2 regions of the Brevundimonas sp. AVps7 genome follow, and region 2 is predicted to be linked to the other one. Evidence: predicted binding sites of a transcription regulator. Region 2 holds the regulator's gene; the other holds the start of a gene.
What was found. The regulator HrcA, encoded in region 2, represses chaperone genes, less so after heat shock. The targets are predictions, from matches to a motif close to GTTAGCANTCNNNNNNNNNGANTGCTAAC.

Region 1: a site for HrcA is predicted at 2,115-2,143, ahead of groES (co-chaperone GroES). Genes of this name have one in related genera too.

What each region holds. Positions count from the first base shown of each region.
Region 1 covers NZ_CM178742.1:670-8,085, reverse strand. The annotation lists gene groL (chaperonin GroEL) at 64-1,716, opposite strand; gene groES (co-chaperone GroES) at 1,773-2,057, opposite strand; gene ACW17Y_RS00030 (hypothetical protein) at 2,336-2,872, shown strand; gene pgi (glucose-6-phosphate isomerase) at 2,903-4,498, opposite strand; gene ACW17Y_RS00020 (hypothetical protein) at 4,584-5,051, shown strand; gene ACW17Y_RS00015 (redoxin domain-containing protein) at 5,058-5,717, opposite strand; gene ACW17Y_RS00010 (protein-disulfide reductase DsbD family protein) at 5,741-7,416, opposite strand, start outside.
Region 2 covers NZ_CM178742.1:3,193,313-3,200,728, reverse strand. The annotation lists gene rph (ribonuclease PH) at 1-424, opposite strand, end outside; gene ACW17Y_RS15940 (GNAT family N-acetyltransferase) at 517-1,038, shown strand; gene hrcA (heat-inducible transcriptional repressor HrcA) at 1,038-2,123, shown strand; gene grpE (nucleotide exchange factor GrpE) at 2,120-2,749, shown strand; gene ACW17Y_RS15925 (dienelactone hydrolase family protein) at 2,777-3,676, opposite strand; gene ACW17Y_RS15920 (alpha-ketoglutarate-dependent dioxygenase AlkB family protein) at 3,751-4,356, opposite strand; gene ACW17Y_RS15915 (hypothetical protein) at 4,368-4,781, opposite strand; gene dnaK (molecular chaperone DnaK) at 5,100-7,001, shown strand; gene dnaJ (molecular chaperone DnaJ) at 7,164-7,416, shown strand, end outside.

The sequences.
Region 1 (7,416 bases), 100 kb from region 2:
AGCCCTGGACCCCGGCCTGCGCCGGGGCGTCCCGGCTCAAGGCCGGGATGACAACCGGACTTCCTAGAAGTCCATGTCGCCCATGCCGCCCATGCCGCCGCCCATGCCGCCGCCGGCACCGCCGCCCGAGCCCTTTTTGGGAGCGTCGGCCACAGCGGCTTCGGTGGTGATCAGGATCGAGGCGACCGAGGCCGCGTCCTGCAGGGCCGTGCGGACGACCTTGGCCGGGTCGATCACGCCCATGGCGACCAAGTCGCCGTATTCTTCCGTCTGGGCGTTGAAGCCGTAGGTGAGCGAGGCGTTTTCAAGCACCTTGCCGACCACGATCGAGCCTTCGACGCCGGCGTTTTCCACGATCTGGCGGATCGGGGCCTGGATGGCGCGACGGATGATGGCGATGCCGGCGGTCTGGTCGGCGTTGTCGCCTTTCAGACCTTCCAGCGCCTTGGTGGCCTTCAGCAGGGCGATGCCGCCGCCGGGGACGATGCCTTCTTCAACCGCGGCCCGCGTGGCGTTCAGGGCGTCGTCGACGCGGTCCTTCTTTTCCTTGACCTCGACCTCGGTCGAGCCGCCGACGCGGATGACCGCGACGCCGCCGGCCAGCTTGGCCAGACGTTCCTGCAGCTTTTCCTTGTCGTAGTCCGACGAGGTGTCCTCGATCTGCTTCTTGATCTGGCCGATGCGGGCCTCGATCTCATCCTTGCCGCCGACGCCGTCCACGATGGTGGTGTCGTCCTTGGTGATGGTGACCTTCTTGGCCTTGCCGAGCATGTCGATGGTGACGTTCTCGAGCTTGATGCCCAGGTCTTCGGAGATGACCTGGCCGCCGGTCAGGACGGCGATGTCCTCCAGCATGGCCTTGCGGCGGTCGCCGAAGCCCGGAGCCTTGACGGCGGCGACGCGCAGGCCGCCACGCAGCTTGTTGACGACGAGCGTGGCCAGGGCCTCGCCCTCGATGTCCTCGGCGATGATCAGCAGCGGACGACCCGACTGGACCACGGCTTCCAGGATCGGGAGCATGGCCTGCAGGCTCGACAGCTTCTTCTCGAACAGCAGGATCAGGGGATCCTCGAGCTGGACCTCCATCTTGTCGGCGTTGGTGATGAAGTAGGGCGACAGGTAGCCGCGGTCGAACTGCATGCCCTCGACGACGTCCAGCTCGGTCTCGGCCGTCTTGGCCTCTTCAACCGTGATCACGCCCTCGTTGCCGACCTTTTCCATGGCCTTGGCGATCATCTCGCCGACTTCGGCGTCGCCGTTGGCGGAGATGGTGCCGACCTGGGCGATCTCGGAGTTGTTCTCGACCTTCTTGGCCGAAGCCTTGATGTCGGCGAGGACGGCCGTGACGGCCTTGTCGATGCCGCGCTTCAGATCCATCGGGTTCATGCCGGCGGCGACGGCCTTGAGGCCTTCCTGCACGATCGATTGCGCCAGAACGGTCGCGGTGGTGGTGCCGTCGCCCGCCTTGTCGTTCGTCTTCGAAGCGACTTCGCGGATCATCTGGGCGCCCATGTTCTCGAAGGCGTCTTCCAGCTCGATCTCTTTGGCGACCGAAACGCCGTCCTTGGTCGAGCGCGGGGCGCCGAAGGACTTCTGGATCACGACGTTGCGGCCCTTGGGACCCAGGGTCACCTTGACGGCGTTGGCGAGGATGTTGACGCCGCGCAGCATCTTGTCGCGCGCATCGGTGTTGAACTGTACGATCTTGGCAGCCATTGAGGGCAGCTCCTAAATATTGATTTCTTTAAAGAAAAGCCGAACGTTCGGTATGCTTACAGCACACCTAGGACGTCGGATTCCTTCATGATGATCAGGTCTTCGCCTTCCAGCTTGACCTCGGTGCCCGACCACTTGCCGAACAGGATGCGGTCGCCGGCCTTCAGTTCCAGGGCGTTGACGGTGCCGCGTTCGTCACGAACGCCGGGGCCGACAGAGACGACTTCGCCTTCCTGCGGCTTTTCCTTGGCGGTGTCGGGGATGATGATCCCGCCCTTGGTCTTGGATTCTTCTTCCACGCGCTTGACCAGCACGCGGTCGCCGAGAGGACGAAACGCCATCTGTGTATTCTCCAGTGAAGACTTCAAAGTTTCCTCGTAGCCCCTCCGGGCCGGCCTTTTGGCAGCCGGGCCTCGCGAGTGCTAACGCGAGGTGCAAGTAGGCGCCGGGACGGGGAGCGTCAAGGCGCGCGGCCTCGATGAACGCCAGATGAACGGGATTTCTGTTTGTCCGTTCAGGTTCACAAGCGCAGCAATAATGTTCGTCAGTCGCTGTTCGCCCGATCGAGGGAGCAAGCGTCACTGACGGCTTGGAGGGTGGGACTATGAAGATGTCTAGAATGATCGCTGTGGGCGCCGCCGCCCTGACGCTGAGCGCCGTCGCCCTGCCGGCCGCCGCCCAGAACTATGGTCGCGGTCACGACCGGCACGACCGGGATGACGACGGCGATGCCGTCGCGGGATTGTTGATCGGCGCCGTCGTCGGCGGGATCGCGGGCGCCGTGATCGGCGACGGCGACGACCGCTATGTGGCAGGAGGCGCGCTTGCCGGTGCAGCTCTGGGCGTCGCCGCCGCCAGCGACGACGACGGTCGCGGCTATCGATCCTACGGCGGGAGCAGCTACGGCTATTCCTATGCGCCCTCCTACTCCTACGGGGGCTACGGCGGGGGCTATCGCCAGGACTGCGACTACTGGCGCGACGGGCGTTGCTGGCGCAACCGCGGCCACTGGGAGCGTGAACACGGCATCAATAGCCGCGAACGCGGCTGGGATCGCCGCGACGACCGGCGCGACAATCGCCGCGACTGGCGTTCGGATCGGCGAGACGATCGCCGGGACGACCGGCGCGACGATCGCCGCTGGCGGAACTACTGAGACCTGATACGGGCGCTTCGGCGCCCGTTTCTACATCAGGCGCGTGAGAAGCGAGGCCGTCGAGGGATCCAGCGTCCCGGAAGGCCTGCCCGCCGCCACGTCTTTCAGGATCGCCCTGGCCAGCACCTTGCCCAGTTCCACGCCCCACTGGTCGAAGGAGTTGATGTCCCAGATCACCCCCTCGACGAAGGTCTTGTGCTCGTAGAGGGCCAACAGGGCGCCGAGCGTCCCGGGCGTGAGCCGGTCCATCACGATGGCCGTTGAGGGCCGGTTGCCGGGGAAGGTCTTGTGGCTCGCCAGCCGGTCGGCCTCGGTCGCATCGGCCCCGGAGGCCAGGACTTCGGCGCGGGCCTCATCGGTCGTCTTGCCCAGCATCAGGGCCTGGCCCTGGGCCAGGGCGTTTGACCACAGCGGGCTCTCCGGAGCATCGGCATGCGTCTTCGCCACGATGACGAACTCGGCCGGCACGACCTGCGGGCCCTGATGGATCTGCTGGAAGAAGGCGTGCTGGCCGTTGGTGCCCGGCTCGCCGAAGACGACGGGACAGGTCTGCCGCGTCACCGGCGAGCCGTCGCGATGCACCCGCTTGCCGTTCGACTCCATCTCCAACTGCTGCAGGAAGGACGGAAGGCGACGCAAGGCGTGGGCGTAGGGCGCCACCGTCCGTGCCGGACGGTTCAGAGCGTCGACGTTCCAGACCTGGGCCAGGGCCATCAGGACGGGAGCGTTCTTCTCCAGCGGGGCGACGACGAAATGGTCGTCCATGGCGGCGGCGCCGGCCAGCATGGCCTCAAAGACATCGGGACCCAGGGCGATGACGCAGCTCAGGCTGACGGCCGACCACAAGGAGTAGCGGCCCCCGACCCAGTCCCGGAAGGCGAAGGTGCGGGCGCAGCCGAAGGCCTTGGCGTTGTCCGGCGCGGCGGTAACGCCGATGAAATGCCTGTCGCGACCCGCCTCGGGCAGACCCGCCGCCAGCCACGCTCTCGCCGCCTCGGCATTGGCCAGGGTTTCTTGGGTGGTGAAGGTCTTGGACACGACGACGACCAGGGTGGTTTCCGGATCGAGCCCGGTCAGGGCCTCGGCCATGTCGCGCGGATCGATGTTGGCGACGAAGTGCAGGTCGATCTGCGGGTCGAGCGGGCGCAACGCGTCCCAGACGACGCGGGGACCAAGGTCCGACCCGCCGATGCCGATATGGACGATGGCCTTGAACGACTTGCCGGTCGCACCCGTCTCGGCGCCCGAGCGGACGGCGGCCGCAAAAGCGGCCATGTCGGCGCGGGTCCCATCCACCTCGGCCGAGACGGCCTCACCGAGCGCGTGGAAATCGGCGCCGGTCTTCGCACGCAGGGCGGGGTGCAGGACCGCTCGCCCCTCGGTGGAATTGATCGCTTCGCCGCCGAACAGACGCGCGCGGGCGCCCTCGACCCCGGCCGAGCGGGCCAGATCCAGACAGGCTTCGAAGGCGTCCTTCGTCCAGCTCTGCTTCGACAGGTCGAGATACAGGCCGGCCGCCTCGACCGTCATCCGGTCCAGACGATCCGGATCGCCCTCGAACTGATCGACGATGCGGGCATCGGCGTTCCGCGCGGCGGCGGCGTCGAAGGCGGTCCAGTCGATCATGCGGTTTGATCCCCTTAATCAAGGTCTCGTTTACGGGTGAGGCGTAGACCGGTTCAATCGCCGATTCGCGAAAAGGTCGTTCACCATGTCCTGTGGCATCGCCATCGCCGCCGCCCTCCTGCTCACCGACCCGAATGTGGCCCTGGCCGCCGCCGAGCCGGTCGCCGTGGCCGGAGCCCCGATCTCGGTTGCGTCGGAACCCCTGTTCGCCGATATCGTCAGCCGCGCGGGCGCTCTGAAGTCCGTCGTCGACGGCTGGAACGGCGTGCCGGCCGACTTCGCCGCCTTCCGCACCGGCGCCGAGCAACTGGCCGCCCTCGACATGCAGGCGCACCTGATCCTCAAGGAACGCGGCACCGACGGCGACCTGAAATGCATCCTCCGGGGCATTTCCGAGGACATTCCGGTCAAGGTCGCCGCTGTCGAGGCCGCCGACACGGACGCGGCCCGCGCCACGGCCCTTTCGGAACTGTCCTATTTGCTGAACGACAACGTCGAGGTCATCACGGCCCCACCGCAGCCCGACGCCCAGAGCGGCCTGGCGACGGACTGAGGCGGATCAGGCCTCTTCCGGGTACTTGATCGAACAGCCGTAGGGCTGGGCATAGGCCGTGCGAACGGTCCGACCGGCCTCCACATCATCGAGCGCCGCGCGGACGAAATTGTTCGCGCCCTCCAGATCCTCGACCTTGTTGGTCGGTCGGTCGTCGATCCCGCCGGTGAACAGGATCCGGCCTTCCGCGTCGATCACCCGCATGTCGGGCGTGGTCATTGCGCCGAAAGCCTTGCCCACGGTCCCCTCGGGATCGAGGAGCAGATGGGTCGAGGCGGCGTTGTTGCGCGTCCGCCAGGCGCGGGCGGCCTCGCCCTCGACATGGCCCTGCTTGCCGGGCGCGGACGAGATGACCGTCAGCCAGACCACGCCGTCGGCGACCGCCTCACGTTGCAGGGCCTGCATCGCGCCTGTGGAATAGTATTTCTGGACGTAGGGGCAGCCCTCGTTGGTCCATTCGATGACGACCGTCTTGCCACGGAAATCGGAGAGGGAGCGCTGGATCCCTTCGCTGTCTGTCAGGGTGAAGGCAGGGGCGACCTGGGCCTGACCCGGGGTCGAGACGGCGGGAGTCACCTCTGTCGCCGGGGCCGAAGCGGGCGCCTCGGCCTGTTGGCAGGCGGCGAGGGTGAGAAGGGCGGCAGCGAGGATGGGCAGACGGATCACGGCGGCGTCTCCTTGGCGGGCCTTCAGGGGCGAGCGGTCTCCAGGGCGTCGATCACGACCCCCTCGGTCAGCAGCTGGGGCAGGATGCGGGGCTCGGGCGAGCCGGGCGCGTAGAAGAGATATAGCGGAACGCCCGAGCGTTGGCGGCGCTCCAGCTCGCGGGTGATCGCGTCATCTCGTCGCGTCCAGTCGCCGACCAGATAGACGGCGTTCGACGCCGTCATGGCGTCGGCGACCTTGGGCGAGCTCAGCGAGGTCCGCTCGTTGATCTTGCAGGTGACACACCAGTCGGCGGTGAAATTGACCAGCACCGGCCGACCCTCGGCCTGTGCCGCCGCAACGGCCTCGACCGACCACGGGGCCGAGGCCAGCGGGCCGAACGAGGCTGCGGCATCAGTGCCTTCCGCCCGTGCCTGAACAATGGCGACGCCGGTCAGGCCGACGGCGGCGACGATGGACAGGGTCGCGGCTACGGCGCTGATCACGGCCGTCCCGCCTTGCGCCCGCCGCGCCTGATTGATCCCCGTCAGCCACAGGCCGAGACCCAGCATCAGGATGGCGAGGAACAGGACGCCCAGCGCGTCTTCTCCCGCCTGCCGCGCGAAGACCCAGACCAGCCAAAGGCCTGCGCCATACATCGGGAAGGCCAGCACGCCCTTCAGCCGGTCCATCCATAGGCCGGGGCGAGGCAGTTTCGCCAGCAGACGCGGCGACAGGCTGACGATCAGATAGGGCAGGGCCAGACCCAGACCCAGCATCAGGAAAACGACCAGCGCCATCGGCCATGGCATGAGCAGGGCGGCGCCAAGGGCGAAGGCCATAAACGGCGCCGTGCAGGGCGCCGCCACCACCACCGCCAGCACGCCGGTGAAGAAGGCCCCGACCCCTCCGGGCAGGCGCGACAGGGGGCCGGAACCAGCAGCCTGCAACCCCGCGCCGACATGGAAGACGCCCGACAGGTTCAGCCCGACGGCGAGCATCAGCAGGGCCAGGGCGGCCACGACGCCCGGCGACTGAAGCTGGAAGCCCCAGCCTGCGGCCTGACCGCCCGCTCTCAAGACAAGCAGAATTCCGGCCAGGGCGACGAAGGTCGCCAGCACCCCCGCCAGAAAGGCCAGACCGTCACGCCGCGCCTCGGCCGGCGCATGGGCTCCAGCGGTCAGAGCCGCCGCCTTCATGGCCAGGATCGGGAAGACGCAGGGCATAAGATTGAGGATCAAGCCGCCGAGCAAGGCGAAGAGCGCCGCCTGCAGGAAGCCGGGCCACGAGAACGACCCGCCGCCCACCGGTGCTTCCGAGAGATCCAGAGCCCCTCCCCCGCCCGCGTCGGGCAAGGCCGGGCCGGGGGTCGCCTCGATCTCCCATGCACCATCGTCGGTGACGAGGATGCCGCCGATCGGCCCGGTCAGACCCTCCGCCGCCAGCTTGCCGCCGATGGCGATGTTCAGGGTGACGCCATCCGGGCCCCGTTCGCCCGGCTGAGGCGCGGAATGGTCGATCAGGCCGGTCTCGAACGGGAAGAACCAGGCCCGGGCCGGATCGAGACCCGCGAGCGGTCCGCCGGTCGCAGTAAGCCGAAGCGTCCCACCCTCGATCACGACGCGGGCGGCGATGCCTGCAGGACGCGGCGCGGTCTCGACGACGGCCTGGATCGCGGCCCCATGGCTGGCGTCCAGCGGGGCCGCGCCCTGGCGAACCG
Region 2 (7,416 bases):
CGAGCGCGGTCGCCATCGCGACCCAGGCCCCGGTGATCGAGGCGGTGCGGGTGCCGCCGTCGGCCTGGATGACGTCGCAGTCGATCAGCACCTGACGCTCGCCGAGAGCCTTCAGATCGACGACGGCGCGCAGGCTACGGCCGATCAGACGCTGGATTTCCTGGGTGCGGCCCGACTGTTTGCCGGCGGAGGCCTCACGCTTGCCGCGCGTGTGGGTGGCGCGGGGCAGCATGCCGTACTCGGCCGTGACCCAGCCCTGGCCGGTGTTGCGCATCCAGCCCGGCACCTTTTCCTCGATCGAGGCTGTGACCAGCACCTTGGTGTGGCCGAACGAGACCAGGCAGGAGCCCTCGGCGTAGCGGTTGACGCCGGTCTCGAGCGTCACGGCGCGGAGCTGGTCGGGGGTGCGTTCGGAGGGGCGCATGAGGATGTCCTGAAGACGTTGGCGTATCGAGCCGGGCTGCTTATCCTGAAAGGGTGAGCCTGTATCCCCCCAAGAACCCGCAAGACATCAGCGTGCGACTTCGGCCGGCGACGCCGGAGGACGCGCCTCTGCTGGCTGCGTGGGACCGCGAGCCGCATGTGATCGCCTGCTCGAGCGACGACCCGCTGCTGGAGATCGCCTTCGACGGGCCCGACTGGACCGACGAGCTGACCAACTCGGACTATGAGCTGACCTACCGGATCGCCGAGGCGAACAGCCAGCCGGTCGGGGTCCTGGCGATCTGCGACCCGCATACGGAGCCCAGCCACTACTGGGGGGAGATCGAACCGAACCTTAGAGCCATCGACATCTGGATCGGTCCGGCCGAATGGTTGAACCGGGGCGTGGGCACGGCAATGATGACCCAGGCCATCAACGATTGCTTCGCCGAGCCGGAGATCACGGCCATCGTCATCGATCCCCTGAATACCAATGTCGCCGCCCACCGCTTCTATCAGCGGCTCGGGTTCGTCGTCGAAGGACGGCGTATGTTCGACGAGGACGACTGTCTGGTGCACCGGCTGACCCGCGCCAACTGGAACGCGCGACCATGATGCCGCCGTTGAGCCCCCTGCTGGCGCCCCACTACGCCGGACTGACCGCGCTGGATCAGCGGGCGCGCGATATTTTCCGCAGCGTGGTCGAGACCTATCTGGAGACCGGTGAACCGGTCGGGTCACGGACCGTGTCGAAAGGCGGCGTGCATCTGTCGCCCGCCTCGATCCGCAACACGATGCAGGACCTGACCCTGGCCGGGCTGCTGGCCGCGCCGCATACCTCGGCGGGGCGGATCCCCACCCACGCCGGCCTGCGCCTGTTCGTCGACGGCCTGCTGGAAATCGGCGACGTCGGCGCCGAGGAGCGGCGTGAGATCGACGCCCGCCTGATCGGGCGCGGCAAGGGCTTCGAAGAGGCGCTGAACGAGGCTTCGAGCCTGCTATCGGGTCTGGCGGGCGGGGCAGGGATCGTCGCCTCGCCGGTGCGCGACGCCGGCGTCAAACATGTGGAGTTCGTGGCCCTTGGCTCCGGTCAGGCTCTGGCGGTGCTGGTGGCCGATGACGGCACGGTGGAGAACCGGCTCATGCCCCTGGCGGCCGGTGTGACGCCGTCGATCCTGCAGGAGGCATCGAACTTCCTGTCGGCCCGCATGAAAGGGCGGCTGCTGTCCGAGGCGCGGCTGGAGATGGGGGCCGAGCTGGCCGCAGCCCGCAGCGAGCTGGACGCCGCCGCCGCCCGGCTGGTCGAGGACGGGCTGGCGGCCTGGTCCGGCGGGGCGGACCGGGAGCGATCCCTGATCGTGCGGGGCCGGGCCAACCTGTTGCAGGACGCCGGCGCCGCCGAGGATCTGGAGAAGGTCCGGGTCCTGTTCGACGATCTGGAGCAGAAGGAACAGCTGATCGGCCTGCTCGACGGGGTCAATGCGGCCCAGGGGGTGCGCATCTTTATCGGGGCCGAAACGCGCCTGTTTTCGCTTTCGGGTTCCGCTGTCGTCGCGGCGCCCTATATGACGGGCCGCCAACGGGTTCTGGGCGCCATCGGCGTGATCGGACCCGCGAGACTGAACTACGCCCGCATTATCCCGTTGGTGGACTACACCGCCCGGGTGCTGGGGCGCATCCTGGACGGACAAGACACGTGACCGATACGACGAACCCCAACGACCTCGAAGCCCAGCTGGACGAGGCCCTGGCCAATGCCGAGGCCGGGCTGGACGCCGACTCCGGCGATCTGGGTCCGCTGGACACCATGATCGCCGAGCGCGACGAGTGGAAGGACCGCGCCATGCGGGCCGCGGCCGAGGCCGATAACGTCCGGCGTCGCACCGAGACCCAGATGAACGATGCACGGGCCTTCGCCATCCAGCGCTTCGCCAAGGACCTGCTGGGCGTGGCCGACAACCTGGAGCGCGCCCTGATGGCGGCGCCCAAGAACGCCGACGCCGGCGAGGCGGGTCTGGTGACCGGTCTGGAGCTGACCCAGAAGTCGCTGCTGCAGGCGTTCGAGACCAACGGCCTCAAGCGCGTTGCGCCTGGGCCGGGCGAGGCCTTCGATCCGCACCTGCACCAGGCGATGATGGAACAGCCCTCGGCCGAGGTTCCGGGGGGGACGGTGCTGCAGACCATGCAGGCCGGCTACGAACTGTTCGGCCGCACCGTGCGCCCGGCCATGGTCGTGGTCGCCGCCAAGGGATCGGGTCCGCAGGGGACGAACCCCTATGGCTCTGCCTCCGGCTCGAACGGCGGGACGTTCGACGGCAAGGCCTGATTATTCCTCCCCCATCGCGGGAGGATTTTACTTCAGTTTCGCTTCGAACAACGCCAGCAACCGGGCCCAGCCATCGGCCGCCTCGGTCGCACGGTAGCTGGCGCGGTAATCCGCGTGGAAACCGTGCGGGGCGTCGGCGTAGAGCTTGATCCCGCTTTCGGTCGCGCCCGCGGCCGCCAGAGCCTCCTGCATGGCCGCGACGGTATCGTTGGGGATGCCCTGGTCCTGGCCGCCGTAGTTGCCGATGACCACGCCCTTGAGGTCGGCCGCCAGATCGACCGGGAAGGGCTGGCCCGCCGCGATCTGCTCCGGCGTGGCGGTCGGCGACGGGGCGAGGCGGCCGTACCAGGCGACGCCGGCGTCGATGGCGGTGAACCGGGCCGCGGCCTGCCAGACGACCTTGCCGCCCCAGCAGAAGCCGGTGATGCCGACCTTGTCGACATTGGCCCAGAGCTGGCCCGAGGCCCATTCCAGGGTGGCGTTGATGTCGCCCATGACCTGTTCATAGCCGGCCGCGGCGACGATGGCCTGGATGCGCTGCATGTCGGCGAGCGGAGCCGGGTCTTCCACGCGGACGAAGAAGGCCGGAGCGATGGCGGCGTATCCGGCCTTGGCCAGGCGGCGGCAGACGTCCTGGATATAGGCGTGCAGGCCAAAGATTTCCGACACCACGATCACGACGGGGAAGGGGCCCTGGCCCTCCGGCCGGGCGACATAGGCTGGCAGGTCGAAGCCGTCGGCGGACGGATAGGAGACCATAGCCGTTTCCAGCCCCTGATCGTCGGTCGAGACCGGCTGGGCGTCCTGCGCCAGGACCGAAGGCGCGTAGCCTGTGAACACGCCGGCCGCCGTCAGGCCCGCCAGGCCGCGGCGCGACAGGTGGAAGTCCGTCGGGAGGTTGCCTTCGGGGCGGGTCAGCACGGTCATGGGCGTTTCCTTCTCGATTTCGACGCGGACTGTGACGAGGCCGGGCGGCCCCGTCGAGTCACCGACCCGTGAGTCTATGTCGCACGCCGCAGGGTCAGATTGATCCGCCCGCCGCCGTGGATCAGCCGCGACGATCCCGCCAGCAGACGATCGATGCCGTGTCGGGCCAGCCGGGCGGAGCCGGTCAGGGCGCAAACGTCGCCTGAGGCCAGTTTCACGGACCGTGTCGGTCCCTTGCCCGCCGGGCCGATGCGGAAGAGGGCGGTGTCGCCGAGAGAGACCGACAGGACGGGTGCGCCGAGGTCGGCCTCGTCCCGATCCTGATGCAGGCCCATGCGGGCGTCGTCGCGGTAGAGATTGACCAGACAGGCGTCCGGCGGCTCCGGCCAGCCGGTCAGGTCAGTCCACAGGTCCAGCAGGACGGCCGGGATCGGCGGCCAGGGCGCGCCGGTCCCGGGGTGGTTCGGCTGGTAGCGATAGCCGGCGCGGTCCGAGACCCAGCCGAGCGGCCCGAGATTGCTCATACGAACCGAGAACGGCCTTCCGCCCGGCGTGACGGGTCGGTAGAGGGGCGCGATCTTGAGAGCGGCCTCGATGTCGGCCAGCAGCACGGCCTGCGCGGCCTCATCCAGCCGGCCGGGCCAGTAACGAAAACCGGGGAGGTCGGGGAAGGGCTCCATGCCCTCCAGTCTTATCGCGTGAAGTAATAGTCCGCGACCTGGCAGGCGTTGATGCCGCTGCGTTGCAGGGTCTGGCCGTTGTCGAACTCGGCGCGGAGGGAATAGCGGCAGGCGCCCGAACCGTCATCGATCGTCACCACCACGCTCTGGCCCGGTGACAGAATGCCGGATCCAAGCAGGTCTTCGCCCCAGTCCCCGCCTGACGAGGCGTAGAGATAGGTCATCGGCCAGCCGGTCTGGTTGTGGATCCGGACGTCGCGATTGTAGGCGTCGTTCGACTGGCGAATGAGGGCCCGCATGGGAACCGGGGCCACCCGCTTCGACGCCGATTGCGCCTCCGCCTGGGTCCCCACCAGTCCGAGCAGGATCAGGCCGACGGCCGTGACCAGGGCGGAATAGCGGAGCTTGCGAGGCGGGGCGCGCATGTCGGGGTCCTGAACTGGCGGGCCCGTGACCCGCAATCAGGCCAAGAATGCCCGAGCAGAAGCCTCAAAGCACCTGATGACCCCTGACTCCGCCTGATTCGGACCCCGGAACGCATCAGGCCCTTGCGGGGCATGGCGACTTTCCCATATCCCGACCAGCCCGAGAGACCCCGCAAGCTGTGGGGTTTCACGGTAATTGAACCCAACCTGCCGTGTTCGCGCCCCCGCGATACGGCGCAAACAAAACGGGGGCGGTCACGTGCGGCGCTTTCTGATAAGGCCGCCGCATCGCCCGCCAGACGGAGAGAAAACAGGCTCATGGCCAAGATTATCGGTATCGACCTCGGCACCACCAATTCGTGCGTGGCCGTCATGGACGGCAAGAACCCCAAGGTCATCGAAAACGCCGAGGGCAACCGCACCACCCCGTCGGTGGTTGCGATCCAGGACGGCGGCGAGACCCTGGTCGGTCAGCCCGCGCGTCGCCAGGCGGTGACCAACCCCGCCAACACCTTCTTCGCCATCAAGCGCCTGATCGGCCGCAACTTCGACGACCCCGTCGTGGCGAAGGACAAGGGCATGGTGCCCTATGAGATCGTCAAGGGTCCGACCGGCGACGCCTGGGTGCGCGCCAACGGCAAGGACTACTCGCCGCAGCAGATTTCGGCCTTCACCCTGATCAAGATGAAGGAGGCCGCCGAGGCCTATCTGGGCGACAAGGTCACCCAGGCCGTTATCACCGTGCCCGCCTATTTCAACGACTCGCAGCGTCAGGCGACCAAGGACGCCGGCAAGATCGCCGGTCTCGAAGTCCTGCGCATCATCAACGAGCCGACCGCGGCGGCCCTGGCCTACGGCCTGGACAAGAATGACGGCCAGAAGATCGCCGTCTATGACCTGGGCGGCGGCACCTTCGACGTCTCGATCCTGGAGATCGGCGACGGCGTGTTCGAGGTGAAGTCGACCAACGGCGACACCTTCCTGGGCGGCGAGGACTTTGACGTCCGCCTGGCCGACTACCTGGCCGACGAGTTCAAGAAGGAACAGGGCGTCGACCTGCGCCAGGACAAGCTGGCCCTGCAGCGCCTCCGTGAAGAGGCCGAAAAGGCCAAGAAGGAACTGAGCTCGGTGACCCAGTACGAGGTCAACCTTCCGTTCATCACCATGAACGCCTCGGGCCCGCTGCACCTGAACATCAAGCTGTCGCGCGCCAAGCTGGAAGCCTTGGTCGACGACCTGATCCAGCGCACGATCGAGCCGTGCGCCAAGGCGCTGAAGGATGCCGGTCTGAAGGCCTCGGACATCGACGAAGTGGTCCTGGTCGGCGGCATGACCCGCATGCCCAAGGTGCAGGAGGCCGTGAAGGCCTTCTTCGGCAAGGAGCCGCACAAGGGCGTGAATCCTGACGAAGTGGTCGCTCTGGGCGCCGCCGTTCAGGCCGGCGTGCTGCAAGGCGACGTCAAGGACGTGCTGCTGCTGGACGTCACGCCCCTGACCCTGGGCATCGAGACCCTGGGCGGCGTCTTCACGCCCCTGATCGAGCGCAACACGACCATCCCGACCAAGAAGAGCCAGGTGTTCTCGACCGCCGACGACAACCAGTCGGCCGTGACCATCCGGGTCTTCCAGGGTGAGCGCCCGATGGCGCAGGACAACAAGATGCTGGGTCAGTTCGACCTGATGGGCATTCCCCCCTCGCCGCGCGGCATGCCGCAGATCGAGGTGGCCTTCGACATCGACGCCAACGGCATCGTCAACGTCTCGGCCAAGGACAAGGCGACCAACAAGGAACAGTCGATCCGCATCCAGGCGAACGGCGGCCTGTCGGACGCCGACATCGAGAAGATGGTCAAGGAAGCCGAGGTCAATGCCGCCGCCGACAAGATCCGTAAGGATCTGGTCGAGGCCCAGAACGCCGCCGACAGCCTGATCAACTCGACCGAGAAGGCCTTGGCCGAACACGGCGACAAGGTCGGCGCGGACGAGAAGTCGGCGATCGAGACCGGCCTGGCCGAGCTGAAGACCGCTCGCGACGGCACGGATCCGGAAGACATCCGGACCAAAACCAACACCTTGGTCCAGGCCTCGATGAAGCTGGGCGAGGCCATGTACGCCCAGAGCGCCAGCCAGTCCGGTGACGACGCGCCCGCCGATGACGGCGTGGTCGATGCGGAGTTCGAGGAAGTCTCGGGCGACGACGACCAGAAGAAGAGCGCCTAAACGTCGTGGTCCTCCCCCGTGATCCGGGGGAGGACCGTGACTTTCATGAAACTTGCATCATGCCGCCTTGCGCCCATGTCCTTCATGGGTCGCCATTCCGCTTGCGCCTTGGAAAAAGAGACGTGATCGGAATGTCAGAGGTTGGCTTAGGGACGTCTGCGCATGGCGCGTGATTATTACGAGGTGCTGTCGGTCGAGCGGACCATCGACGCCGCCGGCCTGAAATCCGCCTATCGCAAGCTGGCGATGGAGCACCATCCGGACCGCAACGGCGGCTCGGAAGAGTCGATGGCCAAGTTCAAGGAAATCTCCGAGGCCTATACGGTTCTGTCGGACGACCAGAAGCGCGCCGCCTATGACCGGTTCGGCCACGCGGGCGTTGGCGGCGGAGGCGGTGGCGGTCAGCAGGGCTTCC